4 regions of the Neobacillus terrisolis genome follow, and region 2 is predicted to be linked to each of the others. Evidence: predicted binding sites of a transcription regulator. Region 2 holds the regulator's gene; each other region holds the start of a gene.
What was found. Region 2 encodes Rex, which represses fermentation and respiration genes when NADH is low (regulators of the CRP and FNR family bind a similar motif). Its sites were predicted from a motif close to TTGTGAAATATTTCACAA; they were not measured.
Positions count from the first base shown of each region.

Region 1: the regulator Rex is predicted to act here: its motif matches at 1,317-1,334, upstream of ric (iron-sulfur cluster repair di-iron protein).
Region 3: the regulator Rex is predicted to act here: its motif matches at 2,304-2,321, upstream of ACI48O_RS09245 (TorD/DmsD family molecular chaperone).
Region 4: the regulator Rex is predicted to act here: its motif matches at 1,810-1,827, upstream of ACI48O_RS07035 (cytochrome c3 family protein).

Region 1 is NZ_JBKFGH010000004.1:243,051-246,798, reverse strand. It holds gene ACI48O_RS03280 (molybdopterin molybdotransferase MoeA) at 1-1,215, opposite strand, end outside; gene ric (iron-sulfur cluster repair di-iron protein) at 1,489-2,187, shown strand; gene moaA (GTP 3',8-cyclase MoaA) at 2,255-3,271, opposite strand; gene ACI48O_RS03265 (Crp/Fnr family transcriptional regulator) at 3,597-3,748, shown strand, end outside.
Region 2 is NZ_JBKFGH010000047.1:4,752-8,499, reverse strand. It holds gene groL (chaperonin GroEL) at 1-155, opposite strand, end outside; gene groES (co-chaperone GroES) at 222-509, opposite strand; gene ACI48O_RS22040 (CPBP family intramembrane glutamic endopeptidase) at 801-1,532, shown strand; gene ACI48O_RS22035 (YdiK family protein) at 1,529-1,744, shown strand; gene ACI48O_RS22030 (redox-sensing transcriptional repressor Rex) at 1,761-2,414, opposite strand; gene moaC (cyclic pyranopterin monophosphate synthase MoaC) at 2,440-2,934, opposite strand; gene ACI48O_RS22020 (ABC-F family ATP-binding cassette domain-containing protein) at 3,079-3,748, shown strand, end outside.
Region 3 is NZ_JBKFGH010000013.1:139,266-143,013, reverse strand. It holds gene prmC (peptide chain release factor N(5)-glutamine methyltransferase) at 1-753, opposite strand, end outside; gene prfA (peptide chain release factor 1) at 746-1,819, opposite strand; gene ACI48O_RS09245 (TorD/DmsD family molecular chaperone) at 2,349-3,011, shown strand; gene ACI48O_RS09240 (DMSO/selenate family reductase complex A subunit) at 3,001-3,748, shown strand, end outside.
Region 4 is NZ_JBKFGH010000008.1:288,129-291,876, forward strand. It holds gene ACI48O_RS07030 (cytochrome c3 family protein) at 1-321, opposite strand, end outside; gene ACI48O_RS07035 (cytochrome c3 family protein) at 351-1,703, opposite strand; gene ACI48O_RS07040 (cytochrome c3 family protein) at 2,380-3,726, opposite strand.

The sequences.
Region 1 (3,748 bases), on a different contig from region 2:
TTCTGTTCCGGCCTCGTACCCTCTTGTTCCACCTGGCAAAATCATTAACGAATTGGCTCCAGCCAAACTCATCACGATATTGGATTTATCTAATCCGCTCGGTGCTGCAACAAGGCGGCCATCTTTCACCGTTACCGAACTTCTTACAAATCGAGTAAATGGATTAGCCTTTGGAAAATCCACCTCTAAGATGGCTTTTTCTTTTCGGAGGTGCGGCTTTTCTGAAAACAGGAACGTCCTAATTATTGGACGGGCAAATAATTCGAAACCAACATAACATGCAGATGGATTTCCTGAGAGGCCAAATAACAGTTTACCGTTAAATTGAGCTACGGTCGTAACGCTGCCCGGTCTCATCGCCACCTTATTAAACAGGACTTCTGCCCCCATTTTCTCGTATATTGCTGGCATAAAGTCAAAATCACCGACTGAAACACCACCGGTCGTTAAGAGTAAATCCACCTTACTTAACGCTGATGTTACCGCCTCATAGCATGTATCAAAATCATCTGGAAGTTTTCCGAAATAAGAAACCTCTGCTCCTGCCCGATCGATTTGTGCAGAAATCATATAGGAATTACTGTTTCGAATTTTCCCAGGCTCAAGTGGTTCATCTACCTCTAGTAGTTCCGTACCAGTTGCAAACAGGCCGACGATTGGTTTTTTCGAAACGGGAACCTGCGCATAACCAAAGGTCGCGAGCATCGCTTGAATACCAGGATTAATCAATGTTCCTTTTTTTACAAGGACTTCACCTTTATTGGCATCCTCCCCAGTAAACGAGACATTGTCCCCCGGCTTATAAGAGCGCTTGATGGAAATGAAATTCTTCCCATCTTGCACAAATTCTTTTGCAAGTTCAAGCATGACAACTGCGTCACTTCCATCAGGCATTTGGGCACCCGTCATAATTCTTACTGCTTGATACGGGCCTAATATCTTGGCAGATACTGCTCCAGCTCCAATATGATCAATTACTTCAAATTCTACAGGATGATCAAGGGAAGCTGCTTGAGAATCAATCGAGCGAATCGCAAAACCATCATAAGGGGCTCGATCAAAATGTGGTACATCGCTTGTTGCGATTAAATCCTCCGATAAAAATCGATTGTGACTTTCAAAAATTGACACATATTCCGTTAATCCATTTCTTTTATACTTCATCACTTGACCAACAGCATCAGCAATTGGAATGGGTATTCTACGATCCAACATTCTTTTCAACTCCTATGTTTAAACAAGCTTGCTTATGTATTGAAATATCTCTAGTTTTCACCATCTGCCATATCATTATAAGCCTATCAAGTTGTTCGTCAACATGAAAAACATCACAAATTGAGATATTTTCTCACTAAAGACCCATATTCCTGTAATTTTTACATGTTAATAAAAACATTCATCTTGTGTGATTTATGTCACCAACCATAACCTGCATTTTCGTTATGCTAAAGGGGAAAATAACACAAAGGGTAATAAGGAGGAACTTTCATGAATACTATGCCATTTACAGAAACTTCATTAGTTAGAGATATTGTCAATGAACTACCAAAATCAAGTGATCTTTTCAAAAGCTATCGTATTGATTTTTGCTGTGGCGGAAATCGCCCAGTAGCCGAAGCTGCTGCTGAAAGAAATGTAAATATGGAAACATTAATGGCTGAACTAGCTGAAGTTTACAAAAACAGCGTAAATGAACCAATCGACCTTGAGGTATGGACAAATACTGATTCACAAACATTAATCAATCATGTTATTGATAAATACCACCGTCCCCTTGAAGAAGAGCTTTCAATGCTAAGTCCGTATGTAACAAAGGTCGCAAGAGTACATGGTGATTCTCATCCAGAATTAATTAGAATGCATGACCTCTTTTATGAACTAAAGAAGGAGCTATTAGAGCATACAGCAAAAGAAGAAGCAACGGTTTTCCCAATGCTATTGAAGCTTGCTGAAGCAGAGGGTGCAGAGCGAGAAGAAATGATGAAAGAAATTCAGGAATTAGAGAAAGAACATGACCATGCAGGGGCCATTTTAAAAGAATTACGAGACATCACATCAGACTTTGTACCTCCAATTGACGCATGCGGAACCTACCGCCTCGTCTACAAACGTCTCGAGATGCTCGAAGGAGAAACCTTCATGCACGTCCACCTTGAGAACAATATTCTGTTCCCAAGATATCTATAAAAAACGAGAAAAAAGGCTGCGAACCCCGCAGCCTTTTCTTTTTTCCTGATATAAAATTTAATTGCCGTTAACCGCCGATATAGGACATTTCGATTTTCTTACGCGCTTTTCTTGTTTCCTCTGTTCGTTCATCAGAATAGCGATCAGATCGTTGACCCCAGATATCCTTTATTCTGTTCTCCAAGTCTTCGTCACTTACTCCGCTTCTCATGAATTCTTTTATATCATGACCATTTCCATTGAATAAACAAGTGAAGACTTGTCCATTTGCGGATAGTCTCGCTCTAGTACAGGTAGAGCAGAAGGATTCAGAAACTGAGGTAATAAACCCAACATCTACATTCGTGTCCTTATATCGATAACGTTTGGCCACTTCACCATAATACGCTGGTTCTACCGTTTCTAATTCAAATTCATTCTTAAGCATTTCATAGATTTGTTTTTTGGTGACAACATCATCCATTTTCCAGCCATTCGTACTGCCTACATCCATGAATTCAATATAACGGAGCTCCAAGCCTCGCTCTTTACAAAAGGCAGCCATTGGGATAATTTCTGTATCATTTAGTCCTTTTTTAACGACCATGTTAATTTTGATACCCAATCCCGCCTCTTTGGCAGCTTCAATCCCTTTCAGGACTGGACCTACCCCAACATTTCTACCGTTTATCGTGCCAAATAGTTCATCATTTAGACTATCTAAACTAATATTCACCCTTTTAAGGCCTGCTTCCCTTAACTCTTTGGCATACTTTGGCAAATACACTCCATTCGTCGTTAAGGCGATATCTCTAAGACCATCAATATTAGACAACATCTTAATTAAAACTGGTAAATCTTTTCTTAACAGAGGTTCTCCTCCAGTTAAGCGAATCTTTTCCACTCCTAGTTTAATAAAAAGGGTTGCTAGACGATGTATTTCTTCATATGTTAATAACTCTGATCTAGGTAAAAAGGCAAAATCCGGACCGAATAGTTCGGCAGGCATACAATATTGACAACGAAAATTACAGCGATCGATTACAGAAATTCGAATGTCTCGCAGCGGCCTGTCTAATTGATCTCTTACTTGTCTTTTGGTCATATTTTTCAACTCCATATACATAGAAGTCCTTAAAAATATTGTAACAGTGAAAACGATTCTTTGACTGTTAATTATCTCACAAAAACATTAATCCGTATATAAATATATTCACTTATTCTTCAACAATTCTCGAGTTAACCTGATAAACAATCTGTTTTTATTCAAATTCATATGTCTTTTCTGTGAAGAAATTGTGGCTAAACTTCGAAATAAAATGAAATAACGCTTCACTCACCTTTCTATTTACACTATGTGGATGTTAGTATTAATACAAATAGATGAGATTCGCCACTGGAAATCTTCTAAGATAAGGGTGAAGATAATGATGACTAATACTGTTAAACCTACTCATTCCATTCAAATAAAAGAATTACTCCGATTTGCTGATCGTACCATCCAAACAAAAAAAGGGACGTATCTCTTTCAAGAAGGAATGAATGCAGAGGAATTATATATAGTAATTTCCGGAAAAATTCA
Region 2 (3,748 bases):
CCGTCATTTGTAATTAACGGAGAACCAAATTTTTTCTCAAGAACCACGTTGCGTCCTTTAGGTCCAAGAGTTACTTTTACTGCATTTGCAAGAGTATCAACACCGCGAAGCATTGAGCGACGTGCGTCTTCACTGAATTTAATTTCTTTTGCCATCGTTTAATAACCTCCTCTTAATCTTCGTTTATCTTATTATTAGTCATGATCGTGACAGATCAATGATTATTGGCCTACTACAGCAAGAATATCGCTTTCACGTAGAATTAAATATTCAGTACCTTGGTATTTCACTTCTGTACCGGAGTATTTTGAGAAGATAATGCGATCGCCTACAGCAACCTCTACTGCCACACGCTCTCCACTGTCAAGAACACGACCTGAACCAACAGCAATTACTTTTCCTTCTTGTGGCTTTTCTTTAGCAGTGTCCGGTAGAACAATACCGCTTGCAGTTTTTTCCTCTGACTGAACAAGCTCAATAACAATACGATCACCAATTGGCTTTAACAAGAGAAACAACCTCCTCAAATAATATGTAGATTATTATTTATTAGCACTCTCCTCTATCGAGTGCTAACACAATTATTATAATAAATAATTGCACCATCTTTTGCAAGAGAGATGGTAAATTTTTTTTATTTTGGTCCATGCTTTTCTCAACCTTATAAAGTATGCATCTTATTACCGTTTTTATCCATATTGGCAAAAAATTTTTTCTACAAATCTTATTCATTTGTATCTACCCTTGATAATTTGTACAATTGAGCTTAGTTCATTAGTTTTTTTAAGGAGAAGCATAATTTGAAAAAAGAGTATTGGATCGTCATTATTATCTTTTTAACTCTACAATTGTCTAGTCTTGTTGGTTTACCCTTAACCGCCTACATTGGGACTCTATTTGGATATTCAGCGAGCGAAATGAAAATACTGGCCGTTCCGATTTGGCTTGTCACAAGCTTTACTGTATCCCTTATCCTTGTGCTTTGGGTTTTGCGCGGTGAATTTACGACTAGGTTAGAACGGAATCAAGCTAGTATATCCTTGTCGATCTTCTGGGCCATTTCCGGTGTTTTTCTTGCCTTATTTGCTCAACAAGTTGCAGCCAATATTGAAGCGATGCTAGGAATCAAAATAGGCTCGGATAATACCCAACAAATATTAACCGTGATCGAAAGCTTTCCAGTTATTATTTTAATCAGCTCGATCATCGGACCTATTTTAGAGGAAATTGTTTTTCGAAAAATTATTTTTGGAGCTCTTTATCAACGACTGAATTTCTTTTTATCTGCTCTCATAAGCTCCGTTATTTTTTCTTTAGCTCACATGGAACCGGAGCATACTTTGTTATATTCAGCGATGGGCTTTACCTTTGCCTATCTTTATGTAAAAACAAAGCGAATTATCGTACCCATCTTTGCCCATGTTTCAATGAACACGCTCGTTGTGCTGATCCAAACTGTGTATAAAGAGGATATCGATCGGCTCATTGAACAATCAGAAAAAATTCAAAGCTTTATCGGAGGATTTTTATGATACAATCACCTTTGCTTACCGGAAGTATTCATATTGTTTTAGCTTGTTTATTTACCTATTTTGCGATTGATAATGTTAATCAATATGGCTGGGATTTCTTTAGTATCATCCTTGTCCTCCTCGCCACATTTGATTTCGGCTCTGGGCTAAAATTGGTAGCCCTTTACTTTAAATTAAGAAAAATAACCCAAAATAAAAATGAGCCTAGATAACGGGCTCATTTTTTGATTATTCTTCTGTGCTATTTGGATAATGCTTTAAGAAATAGACGAGTGATTGTAATTCTACCGCTAAATCAATATGATGAACTCGAATGCTTGAAGGGACATTTAATCGAGCAGGTGTAAAATTTAGAATCCCTTTAATGTTTACAGATGCGAGCCGATCCGTAGTAGTTTGGGCCACAGGAGCAGGTATCGTTAAAATGGCCACTTGAATATCCTCTTCTTCGATCTTTTGCTCTAAATCATCCATATGGTAAACGGGTACATCTCCAATTTTTGTGCCGACCTTCGCCTCATCTACATCAAATGCGATTTCAATCTTTGTATTATTATTTTTTAAGAAATTGTAATTTAAAAATGCCGTTCCTAGATTCCCGACACCAATTAACGCAACCTTCGTCAGTTCGTCCTGATCCAGCGTTTTTCGAAAAAAGGTTAGCAAATAGTTAACATTGTAGCCATAGCCCTTTTTCCCTAATGCGCCAAAATAAGAAAAATCCCGTCGAATCGTTGCTGAGTCAACTTTAACTGCTTCACTTAGCTCTGCTGATGATACACGCTGTTTACCTGATGAATGTAAATTTTTCAAAAAACGATAATACAGTGGTAATCTCTTTGCAGTGGCTTGTGGAATTTTGGTTGTATTGTCATTCGACATGTCAACACGCCTCTCCCATTTAAGATTATTTCACACGGTTCTCTCTACGAAAGTCCCCATTTTTTCCACCGGTTTTTTCGATCAGATATGTTTTTCCAATTACCATGCCTTTATCTACGGCTTTGCACATATCATAAACCGTTAACGCACAAACCGACGCAGCTGTTAACGCTTCCATTTCGACACCAGTATTTCCTTTTGTTTTCACCTTCGCTGAAATGAGCAATGTATATTCATCATTTTCTTTTTCCCATGAAAAAGAAACATCGACACCATTTAACGGAATAGGATGACACATCGGAATGATCTCCCACGTCTTCTTGCAGGCCATTACTGCTGCTACCTGTGCTACCGCAAGAACATCCCCTTTTTTCATTTCATTATTGGTGATTCTCTCATATATTTCACTGCTTACAGTGATACTTGAATGGGCTTCTGCCGTTCGAACAGTTTCCGGTTTACTGCTTACATCGACCATTTTCGCACGGCCTTCTTCATTAAAATGAGTAAATTCTCCCATGCATACAACACCTCTCTTTATGAATGATACACTATTTTTTCCATGAAGTGTGAATCAAACTTGTATTTTTCTTCACATGTTACGGTTATTGATGATATGCCAGGAATACGTTACACTTACTCTATCGTAGTTGAGGTGAATATCATGATATTATTGCAGGTTAACCAATTAAATAAATTTTATGGCGCAGATCTTATTTTATCGAATATAAAACTTGAAGTACAAACCCGTGACAGAATTGCATTAGTTGGTCGAAACGGGGCAGGAAAATCAACCTTACTTAAAATTATCGCCGGACACATGTCGTATGATTCCGGAGAAATCATGAAGCCAAAGGAAGTAACCATCGGTTATTTAGCGCAAAATACCGGACTTGAATCAACATTGTCGATTTGGGAAGAAATGCTTACCGTATTTGAATCCTTACAAAACCTTGAGCAGAAATTACGACATTTTGAGTTACAAATGTCGGACCCAGCAATCTTTAATAATACCTCCGTATATGAAAGATTATTAAAAGATTACGATCTTCTCCAAACCCAATTTAAAGACTTGGGAGGCTATCAATACGAAGCCGATATCCGTTCTGTATTGCATGGATTAAATTTCCATAGCTTTGATTATACAACAAAGATTTCCAGCCTTAGCGGTGGACAAAAAACACGGCTGGCCCTTGGTAAGCTATTGTTAACAAAACCGGATATTCTTATTTTAGACGAACCTACCAACCATTTAGACATCGATACATTGTCTTGGTTGGAGCAATATTTACAAAATTATGAAGGGGCTATCTTGATCGTTTCCCATGACCGCT
Region 3 (3,748 bases), on a different contig from region 2:
ACTTTGACCGGCGCCGACCTCAAAGCCGACCAGCGCCCGCTCCTTCAACACAAGCGGCAGTTCCTCCATAAAGCGGCGGTATAAATCCAGACCATCATCACCCGCAAACAACGCGCGGTGTGGTTCGTGCTCCGTCACCACCTCGGACATCCCGGCGATATCGCCTACCGGAATATACGGTGGATTCGAAATCACCACATCAAACTTCCGGCCCTCGGCAATAAACGGCTGCAGTAAATCGCCGTGAACAAACTCCACCGCTGCGCCAAGCCGCGACGCATTCTCCCTCGCAACCTCCAAAGACGCCAACGCTAAATCACTCGCCACAACCTGCAACGCCGGATTCTCCAGCTTCAACGTCACCGCAATCGCGCCGCTGCCAGTCCCAATATCGACAACGTCCACGGCTTTATTTTTACCAAAAACAGCCCCAACGCGCTCCAGCATCCCATACACAAGCTCTTCCGTCTCCGGACGCGGAATCAGCACCTCTTCATTCACCAAAAAGCGCCGTCCATAAAACTCCTCATACCCAATAATATACTGAACCGGCCGCCCCGCTGCATGCGTCTCGACTGCAGCCCGAAAGCGCGCCTCCACATCAGCGGAAAGCTCATCATGAAAACTCGCAAACAACTCCGAGCGCGACTTCCCCGTCACAAACCGCAACAACAGCTCCCCGGCATTCTCATCCCGAGCCTTCTCCTTTAAAAAAGAAGAAGCCCAGTGCAGGGCTTCATAAATCTTACTCATCTGAACCAGACTCCAACTTGCTAGACTGGTCTTCTAAAATCAACGCATCGATAATCTCATCGAGTCGGCCTTCAATAATTTGATCTAACTTCTGCAACGTCAAACCAATACGGTGATCGGTTACACGGTTTTGCGGATAGTTATACGTACGAATCCGCTCCGAACGGTCACCCGTTCCAACCGCGCTCTTACGCACCTCATCATATTCCGCCTGCGCCTCTTGCATGAACTTATCATACACACGGGCACGCAATACCTTCATCGCCTTGTCCTTATTCTTATGCTGCGACTTCTCATCCTGACACGTTACCACAATCCCAGTTGGAATGTGCGTAACACGGATCGCTGACGCAGTCGTGTTAACCGATTGTCCGCCGGCGCCGCTTGAACAGTACGTATCGACGCGGACATCTTTATCATGAATCTCCACTTCCACATCTTCCGCTTCCGGCAAACAAGCAACCGTCGCCGTTGACGTATGAATCCGGCCGCCAGATTCCGTTTCCGGAACACGCTGCACGCGGTGGGCCCCATTTTCAAACTTCAATTTCGAATAAGCACCTTTACCGGTAATCATGAAGATAATCTCTTTAAAACCGCCAAGACCAGTTGGATTCGCATCGATTACTTCCGTTTTCCAGCCCTGCGTTTCCGCATAACGGCTGTACATCCGGTAAAGAGTATTCGCAAACAATGCAGCCTCCTCACCACCGGCAGCACCACGAATTTCAAAGATAACGTTCTTATCATCATTCGGGTCCTTCGGAATCAAGAGAATCCGCATTCTCTCCTGTAACTCAACCTTCTGCGCCTCCAGGTCACTTAACTCTTCCTTCACCATCTCGCGCATTTCCGCATCCAGCTTCTCATCGAGCATTGCCTTCGCATCAGCAATCTGCTCCCTAACATCCTTATACTCACGGTATGCTTGCACCGTTTCCTGTATATCAGCTTGCTCCTTCGAATAATCGCGAAGCTTCTTCGGGTCATTCACAATATCCGGATCACTCAAAAGCTCATTCAGCTTCTCATAACGATCTTCAACCGCTTGAAGACGATCAAACATGATTCTTCACCTCTAAATTTTTTCTTTTTTATAAAAATAAACCAGTCTTATACACTGCGTTAATATCTTCAAAATCCATTCAAAAAGCACGTTCATAACGATTCCCGTGCGCCGCTTAAGCCCCTTCAGAAAGAACCCATAACATTCTAATTATAGTACAGCCACTCCCCCCAGTCAATCAAGGGGACGGTTCTCCCGCTCCTTTTTGAATCATGGGGACGGTTCTCCTGCTCCTTTTTGATGCAGGAGAACCGTCCCCTTGCATCAATATATTAAAAAAATATTAATTTTATAAAATCGTCCATATTTTGTCTACACATTTTGAATAATATGTGAAGAATTCCCACGCTTAATTTCTATATATATGGAATGCTGTAAAATCAAGATGATAGATAAATCTTCATTATATTGATATACCGAAATGAATGATGTGAGTAATTTCACTTCCCTATTTTTTTATATGGGAGAACTATGGCTATAAATATTGTGAAATTATTCACAAATACAAATTTCTGCAGGGAGTGGACTTATGCAAACAATCGATGCTGCCCCACTGTTGGATTACTTCAAGGTTAGACAAAATTTTTACCAGTTTTTACAATTGTTATTTTTCAAACCTCTTTCCGCAACAACGATTTCCGAGCTCAAAGATCAAGGCAGCTTTCAAGGGTTACAAGAACTTAATCAAGGTGGCGAATATCTCTATCAATTTTTTAATAGAGTAACAGAATCCGAGCTTCAGGAAGCAGAGGCAGAGTTTAACCGCCTATTCTTAGGGCCGGGTATGATCGTGGCTCCTCCTTGGGAATCTGTCTATCGGAGCAAAGAACAACTCCTTTTTGATGAATCCACTTACCAGGTTCGCCGTTGTTATCACGAGTTTGGACTAGAGTTTGTCCGTGAAAACAATGAACCGGATGACCACATTACGATTGAATTAGAGTTTTTAATGCATGTAAATAACTTATGTTTGCAGGAAGCGGATTTTGCCAAGCTTGATGCTCTGTTAGACCATCAAATTGACTTTCTTGACCAGCACATACGTCAATGGATCCCGGCTTTTTGCGCGAAAATTACTAAGAATACTGACAGTCTTTTATTTAAAGGAGCAGCCATGCTGCTTGAGGATTTTATCGAATCTGATTATGAATCATTGATAGAGATAAAGGAGGCATTAGCAAATGTCAGATAAAAAGCCGTTAATTTCAACGAATATGAAGCGCCGAACCTTCTTAAAATGGACTGGTGCAGCAGCCGTTCCGGTTATTGCCGGGGGAATCGGCACGAAGCTTTTAATAGATAAGAAGGAAGTAAAAAGTCCGGAGATTAAGGAGGTTACTGAAACCGTCGTTTCTACTTGTAGTGTAAACAACTGCGGTGGAAAATGTGTCATTAAAGCACATGTGCGAGATGGCGTTGTCGTTCGGATTAGTACGGACACCAACAAAGGTGACGATCTGTCCACTCCTGCATTAAGAGCTTGTGTCAGAGGAAGAAGCTATCGCTCGATGCTGTATCATCCCGACCGCCTGAAATACCCAATGAAGCGGGTTGGCAAGCGTGGCGAAGGAAAATTCGAACGAATCAGCTGGGAAGAAGCCGTTGACACGATTGCCTCTGAAATGAAGAGGATCGGCGATAAATATGGCCCAGATTCAAGATATGCCAATTATGCATCCGGTAACCAAGGGCTTTATGCCGGACGGACTTGTGCAAGAAGATTAATGGCCTTAACCGGCGGTTTCCTTCATTATCGGAATGATTATAGCTCCGGAGCAAGTAACGTTGCTACCCCGTATACTTACGGATCAAATAATTCAGGAAACAGCTATGACAGCTTGCTTCACTCAAAATATATCATCCTTTGGGGGCAAAATCCTGCCGAGATTATTTTCTCAACTCCATACCGTGATTTCCTGTTAGCGGCGA
Region 4 (3,748 bases), on a different contig from region 2:
AGCTTGGTATTTGTCTGTTGTTTTCATATATACTTCGACTAGGCCGTTTGCTTTCGCTTTTGCAAAATTCTCTGCGCCTGGCTGAATATGACAGCTGACGCAATCGACTTCACTATGAGTGGAAGCCTTCCAGGTATAGTATTGTGGCTTCATCTCGTGGCACGAGGAGCAGAATTTCGAACTTGAAGTCGATTCTACTCCTACGAATCCGAGACCAAAAAAGACAAGGAGAAATATAAACGTTAAGGTTAGTCCCTTAATGATTTTTAACTTATTACTGGATGGGGGAGGGGTTGGTTGTTCATTATGCTGTTCTTCCATTGTTTACCCTCCTTCTAGACTGTTAATCTTTAAAGCTTTTCACTTTTAAATCCTGTTCTGTGACAGAATTGGCAATACACATCTGTTGGTGCTTTAATATCAGTTGATGCTTCATTTGGCTTTTCTTTATCGTGACATACATAGCAATTAGACTTTGCTTCATTTGTTTGTGCTTGTGAAGCATGTGCAGTTAACCAAGTGTCACTGTCGACGTGTCCAGGAGGACGGTTAGCGTGACATGTGCTACAGAAATGATTTTGACGAGACTCATTTTTTACAACAAGGATATTCTTTGTATATTTCTCTTTGTCTGTGCTACCTTTTAGCAATTGTTGAATATCTTGCTTTGCGAATATTTTAATCCACTTAGAATCTTGGTGACAGTCGATACATTCATCGAGTCTGTCTAATGCGTCACCACCGTGACTTTGATTCCAAGCTACGTTATCGTGGTTCTTCGGTGTATTAATTTCAATGTGACAAGTGAAACATTCCATTGAAAGCTTCACGTCTTGTTTCTGTTTACCAACTGCTTGCAGAATGATATCCTGCGTTTTCTGATGGCTTACTTTTTCAGCTTCTGCAGCACTCACTTCAGTAGCTTCAGCATCATGGTTTTCTTCTTTAGAACTTTCTTTTTCTTCATGCTCTTTACCGTGAGTGCTTTCAGGTAAGCTGTAGGCAATATCTTTCCAAGGTTTTTTGCCTTGGTTCACTTGATCGTGACAGTCAATACAAGTTCCCATGTTAGGGCGCATATATTGTTCACCCATTAATTTTTCAGCATTTTCTGGAGTCCAGTAATCTAAGTTTTCTTGAGTATTTAGACCACGTTCAACCGCTTTAGCGTGAACTACACCACTATGACAAGTGATACATGGAATGCCTTCTTCAATATGGCCCTTATGATTTACTTTCAGGTCCCCAGTTGCTGTTACTAAACGGTTTTGCGAGTGACACTGTACACAGTTAACATCCTCGACTGCATCCGTCTGTGCTATTGGATCAGGCGGACCAACAATGTGGTAGTAAACTTCTTTTAATGCATAAACTTTGTGAACCATGGTATTAACCATACCTGGGTTGACGTGACACTGAACACACGAGATTTCACTGTGAGCACTGGCTTGGAAAGTAACGTGTTCCGGAGCCATCTCATGACAGGTTTTACAGAATGTTGGAGTTGAGGTAGCTGCAACAGCTCCGTACATAACTCCCAATAATGCAATAAATGCAAATAATGATACAAATAGCGCCTTCCAGCGGTTAACAGGATTCTTCCAATCTATACTACGGAACTTCCTCCATAGTCTTCGGACCAGACCGGGTTTCTTTTCCCCTGAATTCTCGTCTTGGGTCTTTTTCTTTCTCCCAAAGGCCACTGATGTTCACCCTTTCTGTTGTAAATAATATCTAGTTATTTTTCTATGTTTTTTACCTCTCTAAAGTTAGTATCTTACTTTGTAAGGGTTTTTTCCAATGGACAATTTGTGAAAAAAGACGCATTACTTTTTATTCAGTTTTTTTACACAATCTAGAAAAAATCGGAAATTAAATATTTAAATAATTAAAATTGAAAACGCTTAAAAAGGCAAGAAAAACAACACAACAACAGTGTTAAATATTCTCCTAAAAAATTATTTCACTAACAAAATCATACTCAAAATTCCCTCACAAAAATCACATAAAAGTGACAGAATGGAAACAATTGTGTCTACTCTATGTGAACAAATAAAGAATTGAAATAGTGGTAAATCAATTTTTACCTATAAATAGAGTAAATACGAAGTATTGCTGAATTTTATGTATAATTATCAGGTTAACTTATTTAGAAATAATAAAAGAGCACGACGAAGGTGAGATTATCACTTCCGTCGTGCTCACTATTAATTTGCACTTATCCTATTCTTCAAATTCCTTTTAATAAATTCGTCAGGAATAAAATAGAATCTAAATACTAGATAGATTTTCACAAACTTCTTGTCAATAAGATAAATTGTGTTTTTTTTATGAAGACACCGTTTCTTTTTAAATAGATTTTGTTTATCTCTTGATTCCTTATTCAATACCTGAAATAGGCTCGTCTTTAAAGCCATTTTGATGACAGAATTGACAGTATACGTCTGAAGGTGCTGTTAGCCCCTTTATTGGATCAGGCTTATAGAAATCATGGCAAGCATAGCATCCTTCACGGGATTCTTTTGAATCTCCACCAAAGCGGTGTGTATCTGTCAGCCAAGTGTATCGGTCTAGGTGATCCTCAGGTCTAGTCACTTGATGACAGGTGAAACAGAAGTTGTTAGTCCGCGATAATTCTTTTACAGTCATTTGTTTTTGGGCGATTAATTCTTTCTCTTTAGTTCCGGAAAGTAAATCTCGTATATCCTGCTTTTCAAACTTTTTCACCCATTTAGAATCCTGGTGGCAATCTAAACATTCTTCCAAATCATCTAAAGCAAAATTCCCATGTTGCTTCCCCCATAATTTTTCATCGTGATTCTTAGGTGTATTAATCTTTTGGTGACAGACAAAGCAATCCATCGAGATCTTCACACCATCCTTTTGGTGACCTAAAGCCTGAAGGATAATCTTTTGTGTGTTTTCGGGAACATCTCGTTCTAAAACCCCCGCTTCCATTTCAGGGGTTGGCTTAAATACGTAAGTACTTTCCTTCTTCTTTTGTTCCTCAGGTTTTTCCGGCAAACTATAAGCTATATCCTTCCAAGGTTTCTTCCCTTGATTGACTTGGTCATGACAATCAATGCATGTTCCCATGTTTGGTCTGACATATTCTTCATCTATTAACTTTTTGGCGTTTGACATCTTCCAGTAATCATATGTGTTGGATCCATTAATACCACGCTCAACGATTTTCGCGTGGGCGACCCCGCTATGGCAGGTAATACAAGGAATGCCCTCCTCGATATGACCCTCGTGATTAACAATTAAATCACCATTAGCGGAAATTAAGCGATTCTTTGAATGACAGTGCTTACAATTTTCATCAGAAACAGCTACGGTTTGAATGATTGGGTCCGGCGGTCCGACAATATGATAGTAAACTTCTTTTAGTGATTCCACTTTATGTATGACTAAATTTGCAGCACCAGGTTCGATGTGACACTCGGTACATTTTATTTGATTATGTGCGCTCGCTTGAAAGGTTACATGCTCCGCAGCCATTTCATGACAAGTCGCGCAAAAGGATGGAGTTGAGGTATAGGAAATCGCTCCGTAAAGAATCCCTAGCAAGGCCATAAAAGTAGTTAACAAAGCAACAATTACTTTCCAGCGGTTCAGGCTTTTCTTTTTTTCTCTACTATTTTCTGTTCCCCCATGATCTTCAGTCGAATCGACAGGGGTTTGGTTTGGCTCGTTATTCTCCTTATTTCTCCAAAAAGCCATAGCATTCCCCCCTTAATAATAA